4 regions of the Halalkalibacterium halodurans genome follow, and region 3 is predicted to be linked to each of the others. Evidence: riboswitches for the same ligand, from Rfam matches in the RefSeq annotation. Region 3 holds a riboswitch; each other region holds the start of a gene.
What was found. A riboswitch is a leader RNA that binds a small molecule or an ion and turns the genes downstream of it on or off. The one in region 3 is predicted to bind thiamine pyrophosphate.
Positions count from the first base shown of each region.

Region 1: another riboswitch for thiamine pyrophosphate. It lies ahead of FED51_RS13545 (acetylornithine deacetylase); the one in region 3 lies ahead of thiE (thiamine phosphate synthase).
Region 2: another riboswitch for thiamine pyrophosphate. It lies ahead of thiC (phosphomethylpyrimidine synthase ThiC); the one in region 3 lies ahead of thiE (thiamine phosphate synthase).
Region 4: another riboswitch for thiamine pyrophosphate. It lies ahead of thiT (energy-coupled thiamine transporter ThiT); the one in region 3 lies ahead of thiE (thiamine phosphate synthase).

Region 1 is NZ_CP040441.1:2,798,125-2,805,826, forward strand. Features, by position in the region: gene FED51_RS13535 (gluconokinase) at 1-788, shown strand, start outside; gene aceA (isocitrate lyase) at 873-2,156, opposite strand; TPP riboswitch at 2,360-2,466, shown strand; gene FED51_RS13545 (acetylornithine deacetylase) at 2,566-3,849, shown strand; gene tenA (thiaminase II) at 4,059-4,733, shown strand; gene FED51_RS13555 (ATP-binding cassette domain-containing protein) at 4,726-5,475, shown strand; gene FED51_RS13560 (ABC transporter permease) at 5,472-6,224, shown strand; gene FED51_RS13565 (ABC transporter substrate-binding protein) at 6,221-7,213, shown strand; gene FED51_RS13570 (mechanosensitive ion channel family protein) at 7,279-7,702, opposite strand, start outside.
Region 2 is NZ_CP040441.1:2,086,382-2,094,083, forward strand. Features, by position in the region: gene FED51_RS10210 (S8 family peptidase) at 1-431, shown strand, start outside; gene FED51_RS10215 (EamA family transporter) at 548-1,462, shown strand; gene FED51_RS10220 (long-chain fatty acid--CoA ligase) at 1,734-3,350, shown strand; TPP riboswitch at 3,441-3,555, shown strand; gene thiC (phosphomethylpyrimidine synthase ThiC) at 3,695-5,482, shown strand; gene FED51_RS10230 (IS1182 family transposase) at 5,690-7,327, opposite strand.
Region 3 is NZ_CP040441.1:1,599,016-1,606,717, reverse strand. Features, by position in the region: gene thiD (bifunctional hydroxymethylpyrimidine kinase/phosphomethylpyrimidine kinase) at 1-767, opposite strand, end outside; gene thiO (glycine oxidase ThiO) at 785-1,894, opposite strand; gene FED51_RS07865 (thiazole synthase) at 1,909-2,688, opposite strand; gene thiS (sulfur carrier protein ThiS) at 2,694-2,891, opposite strand; gene thiE (thiamine phosphate synthase) at 2,888-3,523, opposite strand; TPP riboswitch at 3,611-3,719, opposite strand; gene FED51_RS07850 (YqgU-like beta propeller domain-containing protein) at 3,775-4,884, opposite strand; gene FED51_RS07845 (NAD(P)/FAD-dependent oxidoreductase) at 5,215-6,267, opposite strand; gene aspA (aspartate ammonia-lyase) at 6,767-7,702, opposite strand, start outside.
Region 4 is NZ_CP040441.1:909,595-917,296, reverse strand. Features, by position in the region: gene FED51_RS04430 (GOLPH3/VPS74 family protein) at 1-512, opposite strand, end outside; gene FED51_RS04425 (S8 family serine peptidase) at 875-3,271, shown strand; gene thiT (energy-coupled thiamine transporter ThiT) at 3,300-3,860, opposite strand; TPP riboswitch at 3,925-4,024, opposite strand; partial or broken gene FED51_RS04415 (transposase) at 4,517-5,021, shown strand; gene FED51_RS04410 (PTS fructose transporter subunit IIABC) at 4,975-6,852, opposite strand; gene pfkB (1-phosphofructokinase) at 6,858-7,702, opposite strand, start outside.

The DNA of each region.
Region 1 (7,702 bases), 1.2 Mb from region 3:
CCACTGACGGTCCACTTGCTAACTTAGGAGTTGGCGCTACTGGGGAAGGGGATACCGTGATTACGATTGGAACGAGCGGCGCCATTCGTCAACTGTCCTACCGTCCAATGGTCGACGAGCATCAACGCACGTTCTGTTATCGTGTCGATGACCATCTTTTTGTTTCAGGCGGGGCGACAAACAATGGCGGTATCGTATTACATTGGCTACAGAAGCTATTTGCGATAAATGGGCTTGAGAAAAATGCTAGTTTCACACCGAGCTATGATTCGCTGCTTCGGCTTGCCGAACAATCACCAGCTGGGGCGAATGGCGTTCTGTTTCTACCATACTTAAATGGAGAACGTGCCCCTATTTGGGACGGAGCGGCCCGGGCAAGTTTTGTCGGATTAGGAATGTCACATCATCAACCAGACATGATTCGCGCTGCATTAGAGGGGACGATCTTTAGTCTCTATCATGTCGGGCAAACGCTGAAAGAAATGAGCGGTAGACCGACCCGCTTGTTTGCCAATGGTGGTTTTTCACGTTCAAGGTTTTGGCTTCAAATAGCGGCCGACATGTTTAATCAAGAACTACTGTTGCCAAAAAGCCACCAAAGCGCAGCATGGGGAGCGGCGTGGTATAGCTTATATGCTTTAGGAGAAGTTCCTTCCCTAGCAGCCATTAAAAATAGTGTCCCGATGACCAATTCCATTCTTCCTGTAACTGAACATTCTCTCGTCTATGAAAAAAATTTCACGTTTTACGAAAAATTAGCCACCTCTCTTCCGATGCTTCGGAAATAACGAGCTTTTTGTTTTATATCAAACTATCAATAATAATCTTGTATTATAACAGCCACTACAAAAAAATGTAGTGGCTGATTTCCCTTATTTTTGAAATTGCGCTTCCTCGGTCGAACCAGTAAGTGCAGTCGTTGATGATGTTCCCCCTGTGATTGTTTGTGCCACTTGATCAAAATAACCGGTTCCCACTTCACGTTGATGTCTCGTTGCAGTATAACCTTTTACTTCACTGGCAAATTCGGCTTGCTGAAGTTCAGAATAAGCGCCCATCCCCCGTTGTTTATAGCCATATGCAAGCTCAAACATGCTATGGTTCAGTGCATGAAAGCCTGCAAGCGTGACAAATTGGAACTTATACCCCATCTTACCGAGCTCTTGTTGAAATGTTTCGATTGTCGCCCGATCTAGATTTGCCTCCCAGTTAAATGAAGGCGAACAATTGTAGGCAAGTAGTTTTCCAGGGAATTTCTCATGAATCGCGTCGGCAAATTGCTTCGCTTCCTCTAACGAAGGCTTTGATGTTTCACACCAAATGAGGTCCGCATATGGAGCGTACGCTAAGCCTCTAGCAATCGCTTGCTCAATACCTGCATTCGTCCGATAAAACCCTTCCGGCGTTCGTTCTCCCGTAATAAAACGTTGGTCTGCTGGATCAATATCACTCGTAATTAAATCAGCTGCATCTGCATCGGTCCGGGCGACCAAAATCGTCGGCACTCCCATAACATCTGCTGCTAGTCTTGCTGATACTAAATTGCGGATTGCCGTCTGCGTCGGGATGAGAACTTTTCCGCCTAAATGACCACACTTCTTTTCGGAAGCGAGTTGATCCTCAAAGTGAACCCCAGAAGCTCCTGCTTCAATCATCGCTTTCATGAGCTCAAAGACGTTTAATTGACCACCAAAGCCAGCTTCCGCATCAGCTACGATTGGCGCGAAATAATCCACTTCTCCTTCCCCTTCAAGGTGTTGAATTTGATCAGCTCGCTGAAGTGCTTGATTGATCCGCTTTACGACACTTGGAACGCTATTGGCAGGATATAAGCTTTGGTCTGGATACATATGTCCTGCTAGATTGGCGTCTGCTGCTACTTGCCATCCACTTAAATAAACCGCTTTCAAACCCGCCTTTACTTGTTGGATCGCCTGTCCCCCAGTCATCGCACCGAGGGCATTCACGTAATCCTCTTCGTGGAGTAGCTTCCATAGTTTTTCCGCCCCAGTCTTTGCAAGGGTATACTCGATTTTAAGCGAGCCTCGTAGTTTGACTACCTCCTCTCCGCTATATGGACGCTCCACTCCTTGCCACCGCACGTCATTGCTCCAAGACATCTCTAATTTTTCCGCTGTTTCTTGCCATCCACTCATCATACTCTCCCCTTTTTTCATTTTTCGTCAGGATTACCTGACAACAACTGTAATAATACAGTATTTGATTTATGACTTTATAATATAACAGATTGATTGCGATGACAACCACTTTTTTCTAACATTTTTGAACTTTCTTTCGACACAATGAAAAATGATTGTCAAATCTGCTCGAATTATGCTAACCTAAATGTAACTTCATAGGAATCCACTAGGGGTGCAAACCGCTGAGAGAGATGTTTTTTAGCATCTTAACCCTCATTCACCTGATCTAGGTAATACTAGCGAAGGGAAGTGGCCATCGTCATTACTGTTCATTTATGGAACTGATTGAAATTGAACGATGATTACAAGCCACTTCTTTTTTAGACAGTGGCTTTTTATTTTGTCCGTTCAATGAATCTAGGAGGTGTTTAAGCTGTCGGTTATCGAAGAGTTACTAGCTCATGTCGACAAAAACAAGGAGGAGCTACTTGCCCTCGTTCAAACGCTTGTCGCCTATCCAACCCCAAGCCCTCCAGCAAGAAATACGGCTGACGCCCAACAGTATATCCGTACGTATTGTGAGAAGCTTGGCTGTAATGTAGACATGTGGGACGTTTATCCAAACGATCCTAACGTTGTAGCAATCTTAAAAGGTACATATAGCGAATCATATCGAAGCCTGATTTTAAACGGTCATATCGACGTGGCCGCCGTCGATGAATCGGAAGAGTGGAAAACACCGCCGTTTGAAGCAACCGTTAACCAAGGAGTGATTCGTGGTCGTGGAGTGGCAGATATGAAAGGTGGTCTTGCCGCTTGTTTATTTGCGATGAAAACGCTACATGCGTTCAATATTCAGCTTCCAGGAGACCTGATCTTTCAATCTGTCGTCGGTGAAGAGGTTGGCGAGGCGGGGACAAAAAGTTGTTGTGAAAGAGGGTACACAGCTGATCTTGCCATCGTCAGCGATACGAGCCATTGCGAAATTCAAGGCCAAGGTGGTGTGATCACAGGCTGGATTACGGTTAAAAGTCCTGTTACCTTTCACGACGGAACAAGACGGAATTTGATCCATGCTGGTGGAGGAGAATTTGGCGCGAGCGCCATTGAAAAAATGATGAAGCTCATTCAAGGCCTACAAGAGCTTGAGCGTCATTGGGCCGTTACCAAATCGAGCCCAGGTTTTCCGCCAGGGATGAACACCATTAACCCTGCCTTTATCGAAGGCGGCCGTCACCCTGCGTTTATCGCCGATGAATGCAAACTATGGATTACTATCCACTACTACCCGCATGAATCCTATGAAGAGATCGTCCGTGAAGTCGAAGAGCATCTTTTGCACGTAGCCAAAGCAGATCCTTGGATGAGGGAGCACCCGCCATCCTTCTCATGGGGCGGTACTTCCATGATAGAAGACAAAGGAGAGATTTTCCCTGCCTTTCAAATTGATGAACAAAGTGACGCTGTGCAACTACTAAAAAAAATTCATTACCATTTAACAGGTGAAGAGGTAAAAACGAGCATGTCACAGACCGTAACCGACGGAGGATGGTTGGCTGAAGCGGGCATTCCGACCTTGCTCTTTGGGCCTGGGAAACTTGAAGATGCCCATAGTGTCAATGAAGAGCTAGAAATTGCTGAACTAGTTCAATATACGAAAACATTGCTGACGTTCATCTATGAATGGTGCCATCTTAGAAAAGCGTAGGGACTGGACCTAAAGATCGGAGAGAGGAAGTACGAGAATGCCCCCTCGGGAAGGTACCCGCTTTTGGCGCTTGGTGCGAGTCTCTGGTGATCCTTTCTTTACTTATGAGAAAAACTAGCTTACGCCAAGTCTTAATGACTGAAGCGCTCGTATTGCTTAATCTTTAATCACTTTCATACTTATAGTGAAAATAATAAGGAGGTATTCGTATGTCTTTTGCAGCCAGTTTGTATGAAAAAGCTCAGCCTATTTGGAAGGCTGGTTACAACCATCCATTTGTTCAAGGGATTGGTGACGGCACACTAGAGAAGTCGAAATTTCAATTTTTCATGAAGCAAGACTATTTGTATTTGATCGATTACGCGCGCCTTTTCGCCCTTGGGACATTGAAAGGAAACGACCTACAAACAATGTCAACGTTCTCCAAGCTTCTCCACGCAACGTTAAATGTTGAAATGGATTTGCACCGAGCGTATGCAAAACGACTCGGCATTTCGGCAGAGGAACTGGAGGCAACTGAACCAGCCGCGACAACCCTCGCTTATACGAGCTACATGCTTAATGTAGCACAGCGCGGCTCGTTGCTTGACTTAATCGCTGCGGTTCTTCCATGCACATGGAGCTATTACGAAATTGGGGTCAAACTCAAAGGCATCCCTGGTGCTTCTGATCATCCTTTTTATGGCGAATGGATCAAGCTTTATGCTTCTGATGAATTCAAAGAGCTCGCCGATTGGTTAATTCAAATGCTAGATGAGGAGGCAAAAGGGCTATCTTCAAAAGAAAAAGCCAAGCTAGAGACGATCTTCCTAACGACAAGTCGATTGGAAAACGAGTTTTGGGACATGGCGTACAACGAACGTATGTGGAACTACAATGGTTAAAGAGCTGTTAACGTTCGAGGAGGTTTCCTTTGCCTACTCTTCCTCCTCACCTGTCATTGAGCGACTGTCGTTTACTGTGTTTGAAAATGAGATCGTTGCGATTTTAGCAAAAAGCGGTTCAGGGAAAAGCACACTGTTTCGCTTGATCACCGGATTAGAATCACCCGATCAAGGGACGATTGTTTGTCATGCTCAAGGAAAGATCGGTTACATGCCACAGCAAGACTTACTGTTGCCTTGGCTCACGATTTTAGAAAATGTGTCCCTTCCCCTTGAAATTCAAGGAAAAGACAAAAAAGAAGCCAAAATAATTGCAGCTTCTTTTTTCAACCGGTTCGGTTTAGTAGGGACCGAATCTCTTTATCCTGATGCCCTATCTGGAGGAATGCGACAACGGGCGGCTTTTTTACGTGCGACATTAACAAGCGAAACACTCCTACTACTAGATGAACCGTTTGCCTCATTGGATAGTTTGACAAAAACGTCGATGCACCGCTGGTTAGTATCGATGTGGGAAAAGGAAAAACGAACGCTTTTGCTCGTCACCCACGATATTGAAGAGGCCCTCCTGCTATCTGACCGTCTGTTCATTTTTACGAATCAGCCTCTTCATGGCTTTACTGAAGTTCAAGTGCCGCCGGACTTAAGGCGTAAAATGGAAACCACAGAAGAGATGGAGCAACACCGGTCCTCATTAAAAAAAGACATTCGTGCCTTATTGATAGAGGAGTCGTTGCGATGAAAAGATCCTATCAAGCACTCGAACCTACTCTTTTCTTTCTAATGCTCATGGTGATATGGGAGATTAGCGCTCGTATGATCGGTCAACCGTACCTTCTCCCCTCACCGATCCAAATCGTCATGCGTACGATTGATCTTTCGGAATCGTTGTTCTTTACCCATCTACCTGCTACCTTGGCGATCATCTCAATCGGATTGGCCCTGTCAATCGTACTCGGAATCCTCCTTTCCTTGCTTATGTTTTGGAACGAACGGGTCGAACGAGCGGTCTATCCGTTGCTAGTGGCTAGTCAAACGATTCCTGTTATTGCACTAGCGCCGATTTTCGTTTTATGGTTCGGCTACAGCATTTGGAGTAAAGTCGCCGTTACGGTTTTGTTGACCTTTTTCCCGATTACAGTAAATACGTACGATGGATTGAAGAGTACGAACCGCCAGTATGAGGAACTGTTTTACACGATGGGAGCGACGAAAAGGCAGTTGTTTTTTCGACTGTTCGTCCCATCGACGCTGCCTTCCTTTTTAACAGGCCTTCGCATCGCTGTTCCTTTGGCGGTCATTGGTGCTGCTGTTGGTGAATGGTTAGGTGCTAACGAAGGACTCGGTTATTTCAGCAGAAGAATGATGACTCAATTTGACGGACCCGGTGTTTTCGCACCGATTTTCATCTTATCGTTACTCGGGATTTTAGGCTTTGCTGCAATTAAAAAGCTAGAGAACATCTTACTACCTTGGAGGAAAAAACAATGAAATCATTTAAAATCATAAGTCTGCTTTTAGCGATTCTTTTTTTAGCAAGCTGTCAAACGAATACAGCATCTGATGATGAAGCATTAGAGACGGTTGAAGTGATGCTCGACTGGTATCCAAATGCCGTCCACACGTTCTTATATGTTGCGATCGAAAATGGCTATTTTGCAGAGGAAGGATTAGACGTGGACATCGTCTTCCCTACGAATCCAACCGATCCTATTCAACTGACAGCGAGCGGGGCGATTCCCCTTGCGCTTAGCTACCAACCAGATGTGATTTTGGCCCGTTCAAAAGACTTGCCGGTTGTGTCTGTTGCATCCGTCGTTCGTTCCCCGCTCAATCATGTGATGTTTTTGGCTGAACAAGATTTCGATTCACCTGCTGACTTAGTCGGACTTACGGTTGGCTACCCAGGAATCCCAGTCAATGAACCGATTTTAAAAACGATGGTGGAAGCTGCTGGAGGTGATTATGAGCAAGTCCATTTAATGGACGTCGGCTTCGAATTAGGAGCATCGATCGTGAGCGGTCGTGCCGATGCCGTTGTCGGAACATACATCAACCACGAATACCCGGTGTTAAAGCACGAAGGGCACGACATTTCCTACTTCAATCCCGTTGATTATGGTGTGCCTGAGTATGATGAGCTCGTGCTTATTTCAAATGAAGCATACGTTGAAGAGTCTGGGGAAGTGCTTGCGGCCTTTTGGCGTGCAGCATCAAAAGGGTACGAATGGATGGTTGAGAATCCTGATGAAGCGTTGAATGTGCTCCTCACAAACCAAGATGAGGCAAACTTCCCGCTTATTCAAGAAGTAGAAGAGGAAAGCCTCTCCATATTGCTAGAGAAAATGGAAAATCCGAATGGACCGTTTGGTGGACAAGATGCTGAATCTTGGGAAGAAGTGATTAGTTGGCTAGATGCTCATGACTGGCTCGAACAACCTGTTGTTGCAGAAGACGCCTTTTCACCCATTACGGATTGATAAGTAAAAAAGCAGCGTGCCGATCAAGCACGTTGCCTTTTTTTATTGGTCTTTTTCTTTTGATTCTAACGCTCTTGCGGAGGTAAGATCTCATCCTCTGATTCTCGCTTCATATACACGCTGCGGCTCGGGAACGCAACAGATACTCCTTCTTCCTCTAAAATCTCGATGATTTTTAAGTTGATCTCTTCTTTCACCACATACCATTCAGACCAGACGATGGTGTTCGTAAAGAAATAGATAAAAATATCGAGGCTAGAGGAGTTAAATTCACTAAAATGAACCATGATCACCTCTTGATCCACTTGATCGTGCTGACGCAAATAGGCTTCAATTTTCGTTCGCACCGATTGGAGCTGCTCTTTCGTCGTTGCGTATTCAAGTCCAAGGTTAAACGTAATCCGTCGTTTTCGCATCTGGGACCAGTTCGTAATCGGTTCACTTGCAAGCGTTGAGTTCGGAACGGTTACCACCGAATCCGCAAACGTG
Region 2 (7,702 bases), 490 kb from region 3:
GTCCTGGGGTGAGTGAAAAGGTGATCACAGTTGGTGCCCTTGATGACCGAGATACAACCGATCGAGAGGATGATGATGTTGCCCCATTTTCAAGTAGAGGCCCTACGATTTACGGTAAACCTAAGCCGGACATTCTCGCGCCAGGTGTGAACATCGTATCGCTTCGGTCACCAAATTCATTTTATGACAAAATTCAAAAAGGAAGTCGTGTCGGCTCCCACTATACGATGATGTCAGGTACATCGATGGCGACACCCGTTTGTGCAGGAGTTGTGGCACTTATGCTTCAACATGAGCCAAACTTAACACCTGATGAAGTGAAAACGAGGCTAATGGAAGGTACGGATCGTTGGGCGGATAGGGATCCAAACGTATACGGAGCAGGATATATTTCAGCAGAGGGTGCGATTCCGAACAGCGAAGAAGAATAGAGAGTAAAAAAGATCTTAAAAATGGCAAACATTCATCTAAAAATAAGCACCGATTATCCCTTCCAGATCGATTACAATATTTTTAAAAGTCAGCGATAGAACGGAAGGGGAAAATTGTGAAACATTCACTGTCGATCATTTTTATATTAATAGCCGCTATGATGTGGGGGACAACCGGTACGGCTCAAGTATTTGCTCCGGCTGAGGCCCATCCGATTATCATTGGAGCAAGTCGACTTGCTGTCGGGGGACTGTCGTTATTTATATTCTTGATGGCCCAGGGAAAATTCCAGCTTCGAGGATGGCCAGTCCTCCCTACTTTTATCGCAGCTCTTAGCATGGCTGCGTATCAGCCCTTTTTCTTTTCAGCCGTATCGATCACCGGTGTTGCGGTTGGAACAGTGGTGGCAATTGGGAGTGCGCCGATCATTGCCGGGTTACTCGATTGGGTAATCCAGCGCAAACCTCCTGGTCCGACATGGGGAATCGCCACCATTTTAGCAATCGCCGGCTGTCTTCTGTTGACACTGCCAGGCGAAGAGGTGACAGTCTCACCGGTAGGATTCTTACTAGCCATCGGGGCTGGATTGTCCTTTGCCGTTTATACGGCTGCGAGTAAGGAGCTTCTTCAACAGCAACCGTCTGAAGCGGTAGTCGCTGTTGTCTTTTCCTTAAGTGCACTATTTTTAGTGCCACTCTTTTTTCTCTACGATTTATCTTGGCTCACAGAGTTTCGCGGAATTTTCGTTGTGCTTCATCTCGGAATCGTCGCTACAGCGATCGCTTATTTACTCTTTACCCGCGGGTTGACAGGCGTTGCATCATCAACTGCCGTTACTCTCGCATTAGCAGAACCACTCACTGCAGCTTTACTAGGTGTATTTCTTGTGGGTGAAGCTTTATCCTTTATCGCATGGGGAGGAGTATTACTGCTGTTACTCGGATTAGCTGTTTTAACCGGTTTTACTGGGGCTAAGACTCCTTCTACACGATTTTTGAGAAACAAGAAAGACAAAGTAAACGTTGAATGAAGAACAGAGTAAGAACATCAACGTTTGTGTCAAAAGCATTGTGTTGGCCTCAAATCCATTATGTTCTATAACCACAATGAAGGGTCCTTCACTGTGTTTTTTTACAGTTCGTGAATGCAATTAATCAAAATACTGAATGGGAATGTCGACAAAAAATATGAAAGCCTTTACAAATAAAAAAAGGAATTGATCACCGGCTGTCGTATTTGTCAATAGCCGCAAGATCTAACGCGATTTTCTGTCATTTATTTTTTGGAAGGGGCTGACGAATATGATGAACTCACCACTTTTACTCTCTCATTTCATTGAACGAGCAGAACGTTATTTTCCTACAAAACAAGTCATTAGCCGAACGCTTAACGGAAAAAAGAGCTTAACGTATCAGCAAATTGGGGAACGAACGAGAAGATTGGCATCGGCTCTGGCCCAATTTGGCATTAAGAAAGGAGATCGAATAGGGACCTTTGCATGGAACACACATCGACATTTGGAGGCGTATTTCGCCATACCAGGGATTGGCGCCGTGCTCCATACGATTAATTTACGTCTCTCTCAAGATCATATTGCCTATGTGATCAACCATGCCGAAGACCGGGTGCTTTTCGTCGATGCAGATGTTTGGCCGCTCATTGCCCAGCTCCGTGATCAACTCTCGTCAGTTGAAGCGTTTGTTTTGATGTCTGATGGTGAGCTTCCGGAAGTCGATTGGCCGAATGTTTTCTCGTATGAAGAGTTCATCGCGAAAGGGGACCCTTCCTTCGAGTTTGTTCAGTCGATCGATGAGACATCTCCGGCAGGAATTTGCTACACCTCAGCTACAACTGGAAAACCAAAAGGGGTTGTTTACAGCCATCGGGGAATTTATTTGCACAGCATGGCATTAGGACTTGCTGATACCGCAGGATTGTCAGAAAAAGACGTGCTCATGCCAGTCGTCCCTATGTTCCATGTAAATGCGTGGGGTCTCCCTTTTGCTGCGACTTGGTTTGGCACAACACAGGTGATGCCAGGCCCTCAGTTTACGCCACAAGTGCTGGCAGAGCTAATCGATGAAGAAAAGGTAACACTTGCGGCAGGAGTGCCAACGATTTGGTTAGGTCTCCTGAGAGAGCTAGAGACGGGAGTTTATCAAACAGAGCATCTCCGTGCCATCTTATGCGGAGGGTCTGCCGCACCAGCAGCCATGATTCAAACCTTTGAGCAAAAGTACAACGTTCCATTTCTTCATGCTTATGGAATGACAGAAACCAGTCCTCTTGTGACAGTTTCGATGGTAAAAAGCTATCAAGCTGATTTGAATGAAGAGGAAACGTTAGAATTACGGGCAAAGCAAGGGTTAGTTGTCCCAGGATTGGAGGTGAAGGTCGTTGGGCCTAATGGGGAGGTTAAACCTGATGGGGCGGAAATGGGCGAGCTTCTCATCCGTGGACCTTGGATTGCCGACCACTATTATAAGGCAGAGGAGGTATCAGATGCTTTTGCCGATGGATGGCTCCATACAGGGGATGTGGCGACGATTGATGAAGAAGGATTCATTAAGCTTGTGGATCGAACGAAGGATTTAATTAAGAGTGGGGGCGAATGGATTTCTTCTGTTGATTTAGAAAATGCGATCATGGCCCATGAGGATGTTTTTGAAGCAGCAGTCGTTAGCGTCCCTGATCCGAAATGGCAAGAACGCCCAGTTGCATGTGTCGTGCTAAAAGATCCAAATAAAGGGTCGGTAGCTGAAGCAGATATTCGTCGCTTTCTAGAAGGGAAGTTTCCATCTTGGTGGCTTCCAGACCGGGTGATCTTTATGGATGAGCTACCAAAAACATCGGTCGGAAAATTTTTGAAACGGGCTCTCCGTGAGCAAGTAAAAGAACAAATGGAAGCCAATAGGTAACAATGCGCCCTAATGGGTCTATTTTCCTAAAAAGACAACAATGCCTTTCCCTTTTCGCTCAGTTTCTTTATAATGAAACTCGAACTTAATAGAAATAACTAGGGGAGTCCAATGAGCTGGGCTGAGAAAAAAACGCGATGAAGTTTTTAAACCCTCGGGACCTGATCTGGATCATACCAGCGTGGGGAAGTTATCATGTTATACCACACGAATGTATTTTATGCCAGGGTCCGTCTGAATGACGAAAACCCTGGCTTATTTTATTAAAAAAATACACTCCTATTCCCACCTTTTATGGATTCAGAATCTTGTCCTGACGACTACACACGCGAAGGAGAGATTCCATGTCCAAATCAACGATCGACCTCAAGCAATTATCGATTCAATCCTCATTTCCAAACAGCCAAAAACGGTACGTTACAGGTTCTAGGTCTGACATCCGTGTCCCATTTCGCGAAATTTCCCAGCACCCGACCGTGACAGATAGCGGCGAAGCGGAAAATGAGCCGATCCTCGTCTACGATTCCAGCGGCCCCTATACCGATGAATCCTATGAAGTGAATATCGAAAAAGGGTTGCCTGCGATTCGTAAGTCATGGATTTTAGAGCGGGGTGACTGTGAAAAATATGAAGGACGGGATGTGCGTCCAGAAGACAATGGCTTTACGAAGGACGATGATCCACGCGCGGCGCGAGAAGTGTTTCCGCGCACCAGCTCGCACAAGCCGTTAAGAGCAAAAAAAGGTGCTAATGTGACACAAATGCATTACGCCAAAAAAGGAATTGTCACACCGGAAATGGAGTTTGTCGCAATCCGTGAAAATGTTTCCCCAGAGTTTGTTCGTGATGAACTTGCACGTGGGCGAGCGATTTTGCCGTCCAATATCAACCATCCAGAAAGCGAACCGATGATCATCGGGCGGAATTTCCATGTTAAGATTAATGCGAATATTGGCAATTCGGCTGTTTCATCGTCGATTGCTGAAGAAGTGGAAAAAATGACGTGGGCTACGCGCTGGGGAGCCGATACGATCATGGACCTTTCGACAGGGAAAAACATTCATACGACCCGGGAATGGATCATTCGCAATTCTCCTGTGCCAGTCGGGACCGTACCGATCTACCAAGCGTTAGAAAAAGTAAACGGAGTAGCAGAAGACTTAACGTGGGAAGTGTATCGCGATACGTTAATTGAGCAAGCAGAGCAAGGGGTCGATTATTTTACGATCCATGCCGGTGTTTTACTTCGCTACATTCCGTTAACAGCAAAGCGCGTGACAGGCATTGTCTCCCGCGGTGGTTCGATCATGGCGCAGTGGTGTTTGTACCATCATAAAGAAAACTTTTTATACACCCATTTCGAAGAGATTTGCGAGATTATGAAAACATATGATATCGCCTTCTCCCTAGGGGATGGACTGAGACCAGGTTCGATCGCTGATGCCAATGATGAAGCGCAGTTTGCCGAGCTTGAAACGCTAGGAGAGTTAACGAAAATCGCCTGGGAGCATGACGTACAAGTGATGGTTGAAGGTCCAGGACATGTTCCGATGCATCAAATTAAAGAAAATATGGATAAACAGTTAGACATTTGTCAGGAAGCCCCTTTTTATACGTTAGGACCGCTCACGACCGACATCGCGCCGGGGTATGACCACATTACATCAGCGATTGGAGCAGCGATGATCGGCTGGTACGGAACAGCCATGCTTTGTTACGTGACACCGAAGGAGCATTTGGGCTTACCGAATAAAGATGATGTAAGGGAAGGTGTCATCACGTATAAAATCGCAGCCCATGCAGCAGATCTGGCGAAAGGACACCCAGGGGCACAAAAACGGGATGACGCTTTATCGAAAGCGCGTTTTGAGTTCAGATGGCGTGACCAGTTTAATTTATCTCTTGACCCAGAACGGGCAATGGAATTCCATGACGAAACATTACCGGCTGAGGGAGCAAAAACCGCTCATTTCTGTTCCATGTGTGGTCCAAAATTTTGTAGCATGAGAATCTCTCAAGACATTCGCACCTATGCGAAAGAACAGGGTCTTGATACGGAGGAAGCGATTGAAAAAGGGTTAGAAGAGAAAGCCGATGAATTTAAACAAGCGGGAGGTAACCTATACCGATAAGGAGGGATCATCCTGGTTATTCAAGAGCTACGAAAAAAGCTGGAGCAATTAAAAGACGAAACAACTCGGATCGAAAAGGAGATCAAGCAGCATGAAATGAGCTGTGAGCACCATTTTCAAAAAGGCCCTACCTATCAAACGTGCGAAAAGTGTGGAAAAATAGAGCCCCTCTACTACTAAGGTGGGAAGGGGTTGTCTCAAAAGCCCTTAAAAAGAAAAGCCTGAAGTGACATTTATAAGTCGCTTCAGGCTTTTTGTCTCCGATGATCGGTTTATCTCTTCCTGAAACAGGCGGATGGTCTTCGCCTGTTTCAGGAAGTTGTGGGCGATTGCGATCAGCCCAAACTCAATGTTCACCTTGTCAAGGCCACGAAGGTGAAAACGACGGAACGACCGATTGCCCTTGATATGACCGAACACGCTTTCGACCTCTGTTTTCCGTTTTCGATAGGTCTTTGCGCCTTCTTCCGTATCAAGGGCTCGTTTCATTTTTGATTTTCCTTCTTCATATACCGGATTATAGTGAATCTGGCGATTGCCTTTCGCTTTTGTACAATCCGTCTTGAATGGACACCCAGTACAGTCTTCACATTCATATATTTTGAAGTCTCGTTCGTATCCGTAGGCATCCGTTCGTTTGCGGTAGTATCGAAAAGTCACTCTCCGGTTATTTGGGCATATATAGGTATCATCATGTTCCAAATACGTCCAGTTCTGTACCTTCCATGGGTCGTTCCGATAGACCCGGCTTTCTTCTTTTCTCATCGTATGATAAGGGATGAGGGCATCCCATTCGTTTTCAGCGATATATAAATAGTTGGGCTCACTTCCATAACCAGCGTCTGCGATTAGCTTCTTTGGAAAGGGGAGTTGGCGTTCTTCAAGCATACGAAGGTGTGGAATCAAACAACGAGTATCTGTTGGGCGTTGATGAATGGAATAACCGACAATGAATTGATTTTCGGTCCCTGCCTGTACATTATATCCGGGTTTCAGTTGACCGTTTTTCATATGATCTTCCTTCATACGCATAAATGTGGCATCTCGATCGGTTTTGGAGAAACTATTTCGATCACCGAATGTCGCTAATTGATCTTCGTATCTTTCTAAGCGTGGCAGATAGTCTGTGTTTAACTTCTTATGTAATTGGCGCCAGTGACGAGCTTCCGCTTTTTTCTCTTTTTTCAGAACCGGATCTTGTTCGTCATGAAGGGCTTGTTCCGCTTGATTCGCCTGTTTTTCCACTTGAGTGACAGCTTCACGTAACTGTTCAGAAGTCACACGCTTGTTTTCCCCTTGATCATTCTCTACCTGCTGGTTATCGGAATCAATCGTCTCTTCAATGTGGGCGAATAATTCTTCGAGCTTGTCCTGTAGCCGCTCCTTATACTTCTGGACGGACTTTTTCCAAACAAACGTATATCGATTGGCATTCGCCTCGATTTTGGTTCCATCGAGAAAGTAGTTGTCCATGGTGATGTAGTTTTGGTCGAGCAGTAACTGAATGAGGGACGTAAACAATGGCTCAATGATGTCTTTCATTCGTTCCGAGCGAAAACGATTAATGGTGCGGAAATCTGGTGTTTGACGAGCGGCCAACCACATCATCGGAAGATGTTCACGCAGGGACTTGGCAATGTCGCGACACGAATATAATTTTTGCGTGTAGGCATACAAAATGATTTTCGTCATCATCTTTGGGTGGTAGGCACTCCGGCCGCCACCTTTGTATGGGGCGTAGAAGAGATCTTCATCCACCATTTCCACCATGTCATTCACCACACGCGCCACATGGTCTTCGGGGATGAGATCGCTAAAATCCATTGGAAGGACTAATTGGTCCATGTTATAATGAATGAAAGTAGCTATAGAGTTACTCAAAAGAATCGCCTCCGTTTTCTTATTTTGTTTGTGTGGGTACTTACATTATAACGAACGGGGCGATTTTTTTGTATTCAAAAGGGCTGCCCATAAGTCAATCATTTTGACTTATGGGACAGCCTCTTTTTAACTATAGTGAAAAGGCTCTAACGGTAGGACTTCGCTTCAATTATAGATATAACGGATTTTTATGAAGTGGGCGGTCATTCATTAATCGGTCGAGCGATTTCTACGGATGATTACCCGTATTCAAAAGCATTCTATGGAACGTTCAAAAGTGCATTTCTATTTAAAATACTCTTACCATAGGAAAAATTGTTTTCGGTTGCTTTTTTAACA
Region 3 (7,702 bases):
CCAATCCCTCCACCAATCGCCACCGCATGCTTAATGGCAGTCGAAATAAAAGCTTTTGCTGTTTTTACCGCATCAAAGACGGATGCCCCTTTGGCCAACTCTGCGGCAATGGCAGCAGCAAACGTACAGCCTGTCCCATGAGTGTGCTTCGTATCAAATCGAGAAGAAGAGAAGACATGGATCGTTTCTCCATCATACAATAGATCGGTTGCTTCATCTCCTGACAAATGTCCACCTTTTAAGACAACATAGCGTGGGCCAAGAGCGTGTAGCTCTTTGACCGCTTGTTCCATCTCCGTTCGGGAATCAATCGATTCTATGCCGAGAATTTTCGCGGCTTCTGGCAAGTTTGGGATGATCACAGTCGCAATCGGCAAAAGCTTCTTCACGAGGGCTTCTACCGCCTCATCGAGTAAGAGTGCTGCTCCGCCTTTGGCAATCATCACTGGATCAACGACGATATGATTGACGCGATAGGCTGTTAGCTTCTGCGCGACAAGCGTAATAATGTCTGCTGAAAACAGCATTCCTGTTTTCACAGCATCGGCCCCAATATCTGAAAGAACCGCATCAAGCTGTGCTTCAATGGCATCTAATGTTTGCGGATAGACACCATGGACGCCTAATGTATTTTGAGCTGTAAGAGCTGTAATGACGCTCATTCCAAACGTATCTAACTCTTGAAACGTTTTGATATCTGCTTGAATCCCCGCTCCGCCACCACTGTCAGAGCCAGCAATCGTCAATGCTTTTGCTAGATTGTCCATCTTCCTGTTCCTCCTTCTTAAGAAAAACGCATCGGGTCAAACATTGTAAGTGGGACTTCTGTCTTTTTTCCCTCCACAACATCCGCCACGACTTTAGCTGTAATCGGGCTTAATAAGATCCCGTTACGATAATGACCTGTTGCAAAAACAACATGTGGTGCTTTTTTCGTCTCACCGATCATAGGATACCCGTCCTGTGTGGCAGGTCGCAGCCCAGCCCACGTATGAAAAGGGGTAAGCTCGTTTAAAAACGGAAAGATATGACCATTCCAATTCGTCAGTCGTTTAATCCCTTGTTCTGTTACCGTTGTATTATAGCCAGCGATGTCTTCTGAGGCGCCGTTAACGACCGTTCCATTTCCTTTAGGTACGATATAGCCTTGACTTGTGTACACAATATGACGAACATCGCCAGCGGGAACTTCATAGGCGCAAATTTGCCCACGAATGGGATATACAGGAACACGCAGAGAAAAAGTTTCCTCGTGCTCAGAAGCCCACGCCCCTGCACAAACAATCAGACGATCTCCTGCCCATTGCTTTCCTGAAGGCCCTCGGAGAACTTGGTGTTCCATCCACGCCTCTATCGAAATATGTCCTACCTCGTCTTCAATGGTCACTCCTAGCTTACGGCAGCCGATTTCTAACGCTTTGACGTAATCAGGAGCAAACAAATGACTTTCTTCAGGATAATAGATGGCGCCGATAATCTCATCTGAAATATTCGGTTCAAGCGCACGAATTTGTTGCTGACTTAAGATCTCAGACTCAACCCCGAACGTTCCTTGCCAATGCTGTCTTGATTCAAGTTCAAGAAAATCAGCTTCATGATAAACACAATGAAGGCTACCTGATTGAACATATTCAAAAGACTTGCCAGATATCTCCTTCACCGCTTGCTGCCAATCGGGATACATCTTTAAGCTTTCGTGAGCCAAATGAAAAAAGTCATTAGGGTCTTCACCAATTTCAGAAAATGGGGCGAGCATACCCGCTGCAGCTCCAGACGCTTGTCCCCCGCATAAGCCTTGCTCAAGCACGGTGACTTGATGCCCTCGCACTTTCAGTTCAAAGGCAACCGCTAGACCGATTACGCCACCGCCTAATACAATCACATGCTCCTTCACCTAGAACCACACCTTCATTTTGAAATGAATGTCTCAAGTCCGCTGCTCGCTGTGGCGTACCGTTTTTTAGGAATCCGCCCCGCTAAATAAGAAAGTCGCCCTGCTTCGATCGCATGCTTCATCGCCAGCGCCATTTTCACAGGATCTTTTGCCTTGGCGACAGGTGTGTTCATGAGCACGCCATCGGCGCCAAGCTCCATCGCTTGAACGACATCTTGTGCGGAACCGAGACCCGCATCAACAATGATTGGAACGTTGGCTTCCTCCACAATTAAACCAAGGTTGTACGGATTTAAAATGCCGAGTCCAGTTCCAATCGGAGCACCTCCTGGCATAACCGCTGCAGCTCCTGCTTCTTCAAGCCGTTTGCAAAGCACAGGATCATCTGATGTATATGGTAAAACTGTAAAGCCTTCATTCGCTAACGTTTCGGTCGCCCGTAACGTTTCTACAGGGTCTGGTAAAAGGGTTCGCTCGTTTACGCTAATTTCTACCTTGATCCAATCACTTAGACCCGATGCCCTAGCCAGACGAGCAATGCGAATCGCTTCTTCAGCATTTTTTGCTCCAGAAGTATTCGGCAAGTACGTAAACGTTTTTCCCTCTAGATGCTGTAAAATTGCGTCTTCTCCCGGTGCCTGCAAGTTTACACGACGAATGGCAAATGTCAGCACCTCTGCTTCCGACACTCGAATCACTTCATTTTGAACGAAAGGATTCGGGTAGCGGCCCGTTCCTAAAAAGAAGCGGGAGGTTAACGTCTTTCCGCTAATTGAAAGTGGTAGATCCTTCATCATCATCATCCTCCTCCAACGAAGTGAACGAGTTCAATCCGTTGTCCTTCCGTTAGTTCAAAATGAGTCCAATGCTCCCGATCAATAATTTCCCCATCGACCTCTGTCACTACGAGCTGGTCGTCCAATTCATAATGGCTAACGAGTTCCGCTAACGTATTCGCTTTAATTGTTGCAACTTCACCATTCACAATTACATTCATGACCCAATCCCTCGCTGCTCTAGAATAGTGCTAAATACTTCACATGTCCCTTTTACGTCCTCTGCCCCGACAATTTCACTAATCATGCAAATGCGTGTAGCTCCAGCGTCCAACACTTGTTCCACATTATGCAATTTGATCCCACCAATCGCCACAAAAGGAATCGAGATCTCATGAGCAACTTGCTGAATATAAGCGGTCGTAACAGGGTCCACTACATCCTCTTTACTCTTCGTTTCAAAGATGGGACCTACCCCTATATAATCAGCGCCTCCCTTTTCGGCTTCCCGTGCTTCTTCGATTTTATGAGTAGAAATTCCGATTATTTTATCACGGCCCATAATTTTGCGCGCTTCTGAAAGAGGCAAATCGTCCTGTCCGAGATGGATACCGTCTGCATCTACGGCAAGTGCTACATCGATATGGTCATTAATGATCAACGGAATGTCATATTTTTTGGCTAATGCTTGAAGGACTCTCGCTTTTTCAAGCACTTCCCGTTTGTGACTTTTCTTATCGCGCAACTGAATGATATCTACCCCACCAAGGATCGCTTCTTCCATTACAGCTTGTAACGAGCGACCGGGGTGAAATTCTTCCCCCGTTATCGCGTATAGCCGAAAATCTCTCATTTTGCTTCTCCTCTCTCTTTTCTCTGTTTTGTATATACAATAAAAAAAGCCAGCCATCCATAAGGATGCCGGCTACCCATGATGATCGTCACGTGCAGTCGACTTCCCTACGCTGGCATGATCCAGATCAGGTATGAGGGTAAAAGGAACACACCTTTTTCTCAGTCCACTTAAGCAGACACCCCTAGTCTCCTGTGCAATTATTCATTCTCTTTTTATTATGACATATTCTGATCTCGTTGCAAAGATGGTTACTCAATGAGGGAGTTACTCTCTCCAGTCAGAAGATCCATCACTGTTTCTAAACGCGGGCCAAACAATGCCCTCTGCCCCGTTGGCGACAAACGAAACGGAACGTGTTCATCTGACTCAAATAGAACGGTTTCCTCACCGTGATCAACATCAAAGGCGATAAAGGAAAACCCTCCATCATATTCAAAATAATCTCCCGTTCGATTAGGTTTATAAGCATAAAACAGCCGTTTGTTTAAATCAAAATCATAAAACGGGATCCACCACTGCTCGGAATATGTACGTAGAATTGGCACACTCCACTCCGCAAGCTGTTCGGAACCGTTCCAAAATTGATAGGTCGTCACTTCTGCCCCTTGCTCTGGACGCTCAATGATAAGCGTTACATGATCGCCAAAACCAAGGGTCGCAATCGCTTCCTCATGCAACAAAACAACCTCTTCTGTTTCAAGGTCAAAGGTGTAAAGCGGAGCATAGTATCCTTCGCTATCTCCATTCCAATCAAGATAAACAATCGTACGCTCATCTAACCATTGAACGAATGATTGGTCCAAGTCAAGCATCTCTACTTGTTTGTCGCTAGTATCGATGAGATAAAGGTCCTGCTCCCAGTCTGGCAGATAGGCAACCGCTATAAGTTTATCTTCTTCATATGGACTCCAAAAAATTGAAAAATCTTCGCCAAAGTCTTCAAGCTTCATGAGCAGTTCCCCTTGGCTATCAATGATCGAAACAGGGGCATCACCAGCTTGCGTCACCGTTTGAATCGCAAATTGGCTGTGCGTGCTATTGGCGGTAACTTTAATCACAGCGTCGTCAGATGAAAACAAAGATTTTTTTTCTCCTGTCAACAGGTTATAAATATAAACAAGGGAATTCTCTCCTTCATCTGTTATGTACAGAATACTGTCAGAATCATACCACTCAGCTATATCAATGTACTGTGCTTCAGTACCGGCAATTGGCGTTATGGAAGGCTGTTCCTGCCCAGTTGGTAACGGATCTTCTTCTTGTTCTGGCAATGTATCTCGTTCGGGCTCGTCTGCTTGAGGAAAGCAACCAGCGATGAAAAGCAAACATACGGATAGGAGAACCGCGCGGTATTTCACGTTAATCTCCTTTCTACTAGTATGGTTTATAATAGTCTCGATAATAGTATAACGATTTTTCAGACAAAAAAGTTTCAGATTCTGAACATTTTCTTTACAATTTTTTAACTGTTAGTGAAACGTGCTTTTAGTATATCCGTTACTCGATGATCAAACCAACCATTATTCATTTTCAGAAATTCGACTTGCTTTCAAACCCTTCTTCCTTACAAAACTGGCTTGCTACCAATCCTTAACGGGGAAACAATCGTTTTTCTATTACCCTGCTGACCTTTCTTAAAAGCGCAAAAAGACCTGTGATCGCCCGTACGTTCACAGATCTTAGAGATACTAATTTTTTAACATTTGTCTTATTAATTCCCGATTCCGTTCTTTAAACACATGATTGTGTGATGAAACCATTGCTGACTGATGGGCTTCTGGCTCAATCCATTGCTTTGCTTGGTTGACTGCATTCGCTGCATCTTGAAAGGCTCCGGCGATTAAGTGTAGCTTTCCTTCATGATTTAGAACATCCCCTGCTGCGTAGATGCCCCCTACAGATGTAGCACTTGTTGGGGTTCCGGCAATATAATAATCATCGATCCGATCAAGAGTTACTTCGCTTTGATCAAGCAACGACTTATCCCGTTCATATCCATGGTTAATAATCACTTCATCAACTGCTAAATTAGTCACTTCACCCGTTTGATGATCAGTAAGCTCAACCTGTTCAATTACTTCTTTCTTGTCTCTGGCGATCAGCTTGGTAATTGTCGTATGGAAAAGGCAAGTAGCGGAACTGCTTAGAAGTTGTGAAATCTGTGCTTCATGACCATTCAACGCCTCTTTTCGATAAGTTAAATAAACTTTTTTTGCGATTGGCTCTAGTTCGTTCGCCCAGTCGATGGCCGAATTACCCCCTCCAGAAATGATGACTGTTTTATCTTTAAATCGCATCAACGACTTAACCGTATAGTGTAAATTCGTCACTTCAAATCGTTCGGCCCCTTCTAGCTCGATTTTTTGCGGCTTTAAGATTCCACCACCCACGGCAATTATCACGGTTTTTGTTAAATGCGCTCGTCCAGAAGCTGTCCTTATCACAAACCATCCTGACTCCTCTTGAGCAATCGATGTGACTTTCTCATTCAAAACGACGGTTGGATTGAACGTTAACGCTTGCGTAACAAGCTGTTCAATTAACTTTTCTCCTAGGATCGGTGTTAATCCACCCACATCCCAAATCATTTTTTCTGGATAAACATGAACTTTGCCACCTAGCATCGGTTGATACTCGATAACCTTCGTTTTCATTTCTCTAAGTCCGCTATAAAACGCAGAGAACAATCCTGCTGGTCCGCCGCCGATAATTGTAACATCATAAAGTTCTTCCCAGTTCATCCTCTTTCGCCCCTTTTAACAAACGGTGATATTGATTATCATTATCAATTAATTGTAACTGATTTTTTTACGGCTAGCAACTCAAAACGTTTCTGCCGCAAAAGATAAGATTTGCGCAAAAATACCGAATGGTGACGAGGAGGACATCTTAAAAGTGGACATCGGCCTGTGCTGAATCTTATAACAACACCATAAAAAAATGAGGAGCTGTCTCAAAAGTCTATCTTTTGAGGCAACTTCTTTACTTATTCGTTCAAAATGACGACTTGGCGGACGCTTTCCTCGGGCAAGCTCCAGCTTCCTCGAGAACCCCACTCTCGGCGATCTTTCGCTGTTGCTTTTCCCGCAGGAGTTTCCGCCTGTCGCTCGAAGGAACCAAAGAACACAAATCAACACAAAAATCGGGAGAACCGTATCAAACGGTTCTCCCGATTTTATTTTTTAAGGTGCTTTTGGGACAGCCCCCGATTGTATGTTCATATCGTTTCCCTTTAAATTCTTATCCGTAAATGAACCTTGCCCCAGCAATACCAGGCTTCGTCATTTCTTTCGGATCCAAAATTTCGTTTAGTTCCTCTTCTGTTAAAATCCCTCGTTCTAGACAAATTTCTCGTACTGGACGCCCTGTTTGGATCGCTTCCTTTGCGATTCGAGAGGCTGTTTCATATCCTACATGGGGGTTGATCGCAGTAATGATCCCAACACTGCTCTCCACCATTTCTTTGCAGCGCTCTACGTTGGCCGTCATTCCTTCAATCGCGTGCTGACGGAACACCTTCATCCCGTTTTGCAGGATCGATAACGATTGAAGTAAGTTAAAGACGAGAACCGGCTCCATAACGTTTAGTTCAAGTTGCCCAGCTTCTGACGCTAAGCTAATCGTATGGTCATTGCCGATGACTTGGAACGAAATTTGGTTGATCACTTCAGCCATTACTGGATTTACCTTTCCTGGCATGATCGACGACCCTGGTTGACGCGGTGGAAGGTTGATTTCATTTAACCCCGTGCGTGGCCCAGAGCTCATCAAGCGGATGTCATTCGCCATTTTTGATAAATTGATCGCCAAAATTTTCAGCGCACTCGATAATTCTGTGTAAGCATCCGTATTTTGCGTCGCGTCCACTAAATCTGCTGCATGGCGGAACGGAAATTCAGTAATGTCACTTAAATAGGCAACCACTTTTTCCATATATTCAGGCTTTGCGTTAAGTCCTGTCCCTACTGCTGTCGCCCCCATATTAATTTCATGCATATGATCAATTGAGCTGCGGATTCGTCCCAAATCACGAGTGAGGACGCGGCGGTAAGCGCCAAATTCTTGTCCCATTCGTATCGGAACTGCATCCTGTAAATGGGTTCGCCCCATTTTTAACACATCGTCAAACTGTTGTTCCTTTTCCTTAATGGCTGCAATCAGGTCTTCTAGTGATTG
Region 4 (7,702 bases), 690 kb from region 3:
TTTACGAGTGAAAGGAGGACAAGAGTCCGTTCTTGGGCCAGCTCTTTGTTTTCTTCGATTTCAGTTGGCTGCAATACGAGGACTCTCAGCTTTTCCTTCACTTGTTCTTCCATTTCTCCGTCAACCGCTGGGTACGTTCGCGTTTCAAATAAGCCGAGAATTTTTCGCTTTTCTTCCTTTAAAATCCCTTGCTCAATCAAGAGCGTTAATACATCTTGCCGCAACGTTTTTAAGTCGCGTTTTAATCTTTGTACCCAATACTTCGCATTCCGTTTACGAGGCGTTTTGTTTATGATGTGTAGTGCCTTATCGAAAATCGGTTGGCCGACCGGCTTTGGATCAACAACGACAATGTTTTTCCCTTGAAGCTCTACTTTCCCTAACAGCATAAGATCGGCAAGCACCGCACCTGCTAAACCGTATGGAAGCGCCGTACTCGCCTGATAGTGGACTTTACCTGTTTCATCATTTAATCCGATCAGTAATAATTTTTCAGCTAACGTTAGCATCATTTATTCCACCTTTATTCCGTTTAACAAACTATACGTTTTTCATCGTGAAACGGTTGCGAAAACCTGTTGGCACAACAGGTTGATTCTTTAGGACTACAACTTAAGACTTTGTTATTCGACAAATACTGAAAAGCGATACTCAATTCCTTTCAGTAATTTCTTTTTTATCTCCACGATTTTCCCATTCTTTTCGACTTTTTTCTCACATTTCCTTTTAATAATTAATTATTTTTATATAAAAAAAGTAGTTTTTTCTCATTTTTTCTACAATTAAAGGAGTTCTGCAAACATTTCTAGAATCGAAACAAAATGGCGAGCGAATGCTTGCACACTATCTTCCTATAAAGGAGTGACTTTTATTGATGATGCGAACGTTTCGAACTTTTGTTAGCTTCACCCTTATTTTACTTCTAACGCTAACAAGCTACATACCAGTGAGTCAAGCGAATGGCGAATCGCCATCTCTTGCGCCGATGGTCGGGGAGATTGATACTTCTTCCTCTGCATTAGAGACCGTCATAGTCGAAATTGAAGATCCATCGATTATTGAAGCCAAACACCAAGGACAAAAACAGTCAAAAAACGAGCTAAAACAAGCCCGTCAATCGGTAATTGAGCAAATCCAAGACTTGGTCCCGTCAAGCACGGTTACTCATGAGTATGACTTTCTATTTTCCGGATTTGCCCTTGAGCTCCCAGCTCATCAAATTCCTTCTATTTTAGGGGTTGATGGCGTTCATGCTGTCTATCCAAATATAGAATATGAGGTAGAGACTGACTTTGACGAAATTGTCATTGAAAAGGATGCCTACAGCCCTGAGATGTTAGACAGCGCTCCCTTCATCGGCGCCAATGATGCGTGGGAAGCTGGTTATACAGGTGAAGGCATTACCGTAGCCATTCTTGATACAGGTGTTGATTACACACATCCTGATTTAGTCCACGCTTTTGGTGATTACAAAGGTTGGGATTTTATCGACAACAACGATGATCCACAAGAAACATCACCAGGTGATCCGCGTGGTGCAGAAACGACACATGGCACACACGTTGCTGGAACTGTAGCCGCCAACGGTCTGATCAAAGGGGTTGCCCCTGATGCAAACCTACTAGCATATCGTGTGCTAGGACCGGGTGGGCGTGGATCAACCGCTGGGGTAATCGCCGGAATTGAGCGTGCTGTTCAAGATGGCGCAGATATTATGAATCTATCATTAGGAAATACATTAAATGATCCTGACTTCGCGACAAGCATTGCCCTCGATTGGGCGATGGCCGAAGGAGTTGTAGCGGTTACGTCGAACGGAAATAGTGGTCCGAACAACTGGACAGTAGGGTCTCCTGGTACGTCCCGCGACGCCATTTCTGTCGGTGCCACTCGCTTGCCTTATAATAAGTACAAAGCGAGTGTGTTTACATCAGATGGAATCGATTATCCGAGTGCGGATATTATGGGCTTCCCGTCAGATGAGGAACTACTTGAACTCGATGGCGAGGCGTATGAATATGCTTTTGCAGGCCTAGGCAAACCGGGTGATTTTGAAGGTGTGGACGTTGAAGGAAAAATTGCCTTAATCGTTCGCGGAGAAATACCATTTGTCGAAAAAGCAGAAAATGCAAAAGCAGCGGGCGCAGTGGGCGCGATTATTTATAACAACGTTGCAGGAGTTCAGCCAACTGTTCCTGGACTGGCGATCCCAACGATTATGCTATCAAATGAAGACGGATTAAAGATGAGAAACGAGCTTGAAAATGGTCAGAATACCGTGACGTTCTCCATCGAGTTTGATAAACTCGTCGGCGAAACTGTTGCCGATTTCTCCTCACGTGGACCTGTGATGCATACGTGGATGATTAAGCCTGACGTTTCTGCACCAGGGGTTGCGATTGTGAGTACGATTCCAACGCACCAGCCTGATGATCCGTACGGTTACGGCTCACGTCAAGGGACGAGCATGGCCTCTCCTCACGTAGCAGGTGCAGCAGCGCTTCTCCTTGAAGCTCACCCAAACTGGGGTGTTGACCACGTGAAAGCAGCACTTATGAATACAGCTGAAAACCTTGTAGACGAAAACGGCAACCGTTACCCGCACAACACACAGGGGGCCGGAAGCATCCGTATCGTTGATGCAATTGAAGCTGAAACCCTTGTCACACCTGGTAGCCATTCGTTTGGTACGTTCACGAAAGAACGCGGAAAACAAGTGGAACGGCAGCATTTCACGATTCATAACTTATCGAACAAACGAAAAACGTATCAATTCGACGTTCAATTCGCTGGAAACCCAGACGGGATTAAAGTGAAAACGAGTAAAAACCTTCGCGTACAACCAGGAAAAACACAGAAGATTAACTTTAATGTACAAGTCGACGCGCGGAAATTAGATCCTGGTTATTACGAAGGTACGATCATCGTATCTGATGGATCGCAAACAGTAGAGGTGCCAACGATCCTCTTTGTATCAGAGCCAGATTATCCTCGGGTTACAACGTTTGATTTAGACATTGATGAAAATGGTGTATTGTTTGGAAGCGCCTATTTGCCAAACGGTGCAGAGGAGTTTGGTCTTTGGATTTACACGCGCGATACGCTAGAGTACGTCACATCGGCTGCTGTCGTGCAGAACATCGGCAAAGGCTATCATGACGTCACATGGGATACGACGGAGCTTGCTCCCGGCCGCTATTATGTGTTTGCCTATGCGGAACGACTCGGGAAAACCGACTTTGTCCTAGGGGATGAAATCGTAGTAAAATAACCTGTAACGAAGAAAAAGAGCTTGGGCTTTACACCCCGAGCTCTTTTTTCGGTTGAAACATTTGTGAATATTTTTTCCCAAAAAGGGCAAGAACGATGATGCTGATTAACGCCTCAGGCAGCACGTATGAGATGTTGTACACAAATGAATAGAGGGCTACAGGCGTTCCTTCTGGAGCATACTCCCCAAACCAAACGATGCCTGACGTAAAATGACATAAAAACCGGAGAAATGAGGCAAATAACACACCGCCGATCATCGCCGCATAAAAACGTTTCCCTTCAAATGAACCTTTTACGGCAAAAAGGCTAGCCAAGCCGATCGTTAAAAATGGTAGCGGATAGTCGAGGACAAGTTGAACAGGATGGACGACGTAGCCGCCAATTAATTTGAGCAAGCCGACAATCAATCCCGTCACAATCCCCGCTTTCCAGCCACGCCGGAAGGCCATAACAACGATCGGCAGCATCACGAGTGAAATCGACCCACCATACGCCCAAAAGACGCCAATTTTTACGAAGCTGAGCACGAACGCTAAACCACTCATGATAGCGATCTCGATTAAAATAAGTAACCTTGATGAAGCCATGAAAAAACATCTCCTTCCTACCCACAAGGAGATGCCGCATTGACTGATTATCGTAAACTAGTTTTCACGAAATGCGCCACTTCCCTTCGCTAGTATGAACTAGATCAGGTTCCAAGAGTTGAGGATTCGCCTCTCTCAGTCTTTCGACACCCCTAGTGGTTATACATGTTTTATTTTCTCATTTATCCTAGCATAAGTTGAGTCGGAATGGTATTGTTTTTTCTTTCCTTGTCGACGTCTCCAACCATTTGAAATGAAAAGGAGCTGCATCAAAAGTCTATCTTTTGATGCAGCTTTTCTGATTTGTTCTAAATCGCGACTTGGCGGACGCTTTCCGCGGGCAACGCTCCAGCTTCCTCGAGAACCCCACTCTCGGCGATCTTCCGCTGTTGCTTTTCCCGCAGGAGTCGCCGCCTGTCGCTCGTTCGACCCCATTTAACGCGCGAAAGAACATACAAAAAAAGTCGACCGATTGTTTAAAATGAAGGTACCACTACCAAAATTCAAACGAAAGAAGGCGATTTTTTGTGTAGCCAAGCGGCTACTTATTAGCCGTATACCATGAATCCACTCGTGCTTCCTATGGATTTTTCCGATCTCAGTCCAGAGAACCATGTGGCACGTGTGGTGAATGTCATGTATCGAACAGTACCCAAAATCAGCGGAAAGTCTCTTTTAAACGATACACCAAGTGGATCGATCCGTAAGGTTATACATGGGATTTTAGATGATATGAGTGTGAATCATGTGAAGAATGCCGTTCAAGCTGGAGTGTACCAAGGCCCAGGGAAATCGACAGGTCACTACAACCCAGTGTACGAGGAACTGAAAGCGAAGAAGGCAGAACGCTCCACCAAAAAAAAGATGTGGAGAGGGGATTTGGTCATGTCAAACAAAACTCTCCGCTTCCGAAGGCTGCATCTTCGCGGTAAAGAAAACGTGCACATCGAGCTCAGGCTTGTGGCCCTTACTGCACAACATAAAGAAACGAGCGACGGTGGATCTTCGCTCGAATAATCAACGAAAACACATCAACACAAAAATCGGGAGAACCGCATCAAATGGTTCTCCCGATTTTATGTTTTAAGGTGCTTTTGGGACAGCAGCTTTTTACTTAAAGCTTCGCGTCTTTTTTCCAGAATCCGAGTAAGAGCGCGGTAACGATTGAACCAGCGATAATGGCTACAAGATAGAGAAGTGGATTGTTGACGATGTTACCAATAAAAATGACGAAGGCTCCGCCGTGTGGCGCTGATAAAGTTACATTAAAGAGAGCGGTCAAGCCTCCAGCGAACGCCGAACCGACGATGATGGACGGGATGACACGTCCTGGGTCAGCGGCTGCAAATGGAATCGCCCCTTCAGTAATGAACGATGCACCGAGAATGTAGTTTGTTTTCCCTGCTTCACGCTCTTGTTTCGTGAATTTCTTCTTGAATAATGTTGTCGCAAGGGCAATCCCTAACGGTGGCACCATTCCACCTGCCATAACAGCTGCATGTGGACCGAAGTTTCCGGCGTCAATCATCGCAATTCCAAACGTGAAGGCCGCTTTGTTGATTGGTCCACCCATATCAACTGCCATCATACCACCTATGATAATTCCGAGAATCACCATGTTAGCTGTTCCCATTGAGCCGAGCCAATCTTGAAGACCAGTGTTAAAGGCAGCTAGAGGCCCAACAATGACAAGCATGATCATACCAGTAATAAAAATATTAAAGACCGGGTAGAACAAGATCGTTTTAATTCCATCAAGTGTTTGCGGAAGGTTAGCCAATACTTTTTTCACACCGAGAGCAACATAACCTGCTAAGAAACCGGCAATCAACCCACCTAAGAATCCAGCTTCACCTGTTGACGCAATCAATCCACCGATCATACCTGCGGCAAATCCAGGACGATCCGCAATACTCATGGCGATGAAAGCCGCAAGAACTGGAATCATAAGACCGAACGCATTTCCGCCACCGATCGTCATTAACATTTCCGCAAATGGATGGTAGGATGGATCACTCGGATCAAATGCTTTGATCCCGAACATAAAGGAAATCGCAATTAAAATACCACCACCAACAACGAACGGAAGCATGTTGGAAACACCGTTCATTAAGTGTTTGTAAAACCCGAGCTTCGGACGTCCTCCACCTGCAGAACCGTCTTCTCCACTTGCTTGAGCTCCGCCTTCATAGACAGGCGCTTTCCCTGCTAACGCTTGGTCAATTAATTCTTTTGGCCTACGAATACCGTCGGTGACAGGAACTTGGATCACAGGCTTACCGTGGAAGCGATCCATCTCCACCTTCGTATCCGCCGCAACGATAATCGCTTTTGCTGCGCTAATTTCCTCATCTGTGAGACGATTCTTTACACCACCTGAGCCGTTTGTTTCTACTTTGATCGATACCCCTAGCTCCTGTGCTTTTGATTTTAAGTTGTCGGCTGCCATATACGTATGGGCAATACCAGTCGGGCAGCCTGTAACCGCTAATAGCTCATAGCCTTCCTGTTTCTCCTCAGCCTCTCCAGCTGTTTCTGCTTCTTTTTTATCAATTGCTGCTAAAATCTCGTCCTCTGATTGCGCTTTCATTAAGGTGCTACGGAAGGATTCATCCATCAAGAAAGTCGATAGTCTTGATAGGGTTTCAAGGTGCTCGTTGTTCGCCCCTTCGCTCGCGGCAATCATGAAGAACAAGTGACTTGGCTGTCCGTCTAATGATTCATAATCAATCCCTGCATCTGAGCGTCCAAACGCAATCGCCGGCTGTTTCACCGCTGCCGTCTTGGCATGAGGGATCGCAATCCCTTCCCCGACACCTGTTGTGCTTTGTGATTCACGCTCAAGAATCGCTCGTTTGAATGCTTGTGCATCGTTGAGCCGTCCCGCTTTATCAAGCGTACGGACGAGCTCATCAATGACGGCTTCTTTAGAGGCAGCTCGTAAATTGAGTACCATTGTGTCTTTTTTTAGAAGCTCTGAAATTTTTAACATCGTAATCACCCTTCCTTTTTTATCGTTCGTTGAAGTTGCTGTTGCAGCCGTTCGACTTCCTCTCTTGTACAAAACCCATCGGAGAATGCTGTCGCACTACCAGCAGCAACTGCGAATGGCACTGCATCTTCAAGGGACTTTCCCTCTTGTAATGCTGCCAAAAATCCCGCCACGACCGAATCACCGGCCCCGACCGAATTTCGCACCTCCCCAGACGGAACGTTCACATGAAACATCCCTTCCGCTGAGGCAAACAATGCCCCATCCCCTGCAAATGACACGAGAATGGATTCGATGCCTTCACCGATGAGTCGCTGAACATGGGGGATGGCATCCTCAATCGAAGCAATTGGCTTTGAAACGAGTTCTGAAAGCTCATGATGATTGGGCTTTATGAACGAAGGCTTTGCTGCCAATACTTCGTGTAATGCCTCTCCACTCGTATCCACAGCCACAAAAGCGCCTCGCTCTTTGGCAATTTGTGTCATCGAGCGGTAAATTGTCTGTGGCATCGCTTGTGGGACACTACCAGCAAGAACGAGCACATCCCCTTTTTCTAATTCTGTTAGCTGCTCAAGCAAAGCTTGAACATGTTCTTTCTTAATCAGGGGAGCGGTGCCATTTAATTCTGTTTCCTGCTTACCCTTGATCTTGACGTTAATTCTTGTATCGCCTTCCACCTCAATAAAGGAGAGACCAATCTCTTCTTTTTCGAGGGCGTTTCTTACATAAGCTCCTGTAAACCCACCTAAAAATCCAATTGCCTTTGTCTCATGTCCGAGACGCTTCAATACGCGGGAGACATTGATGCCTTTACCACCAGGCTGTTTCCTATCACGCTCTGAACGGT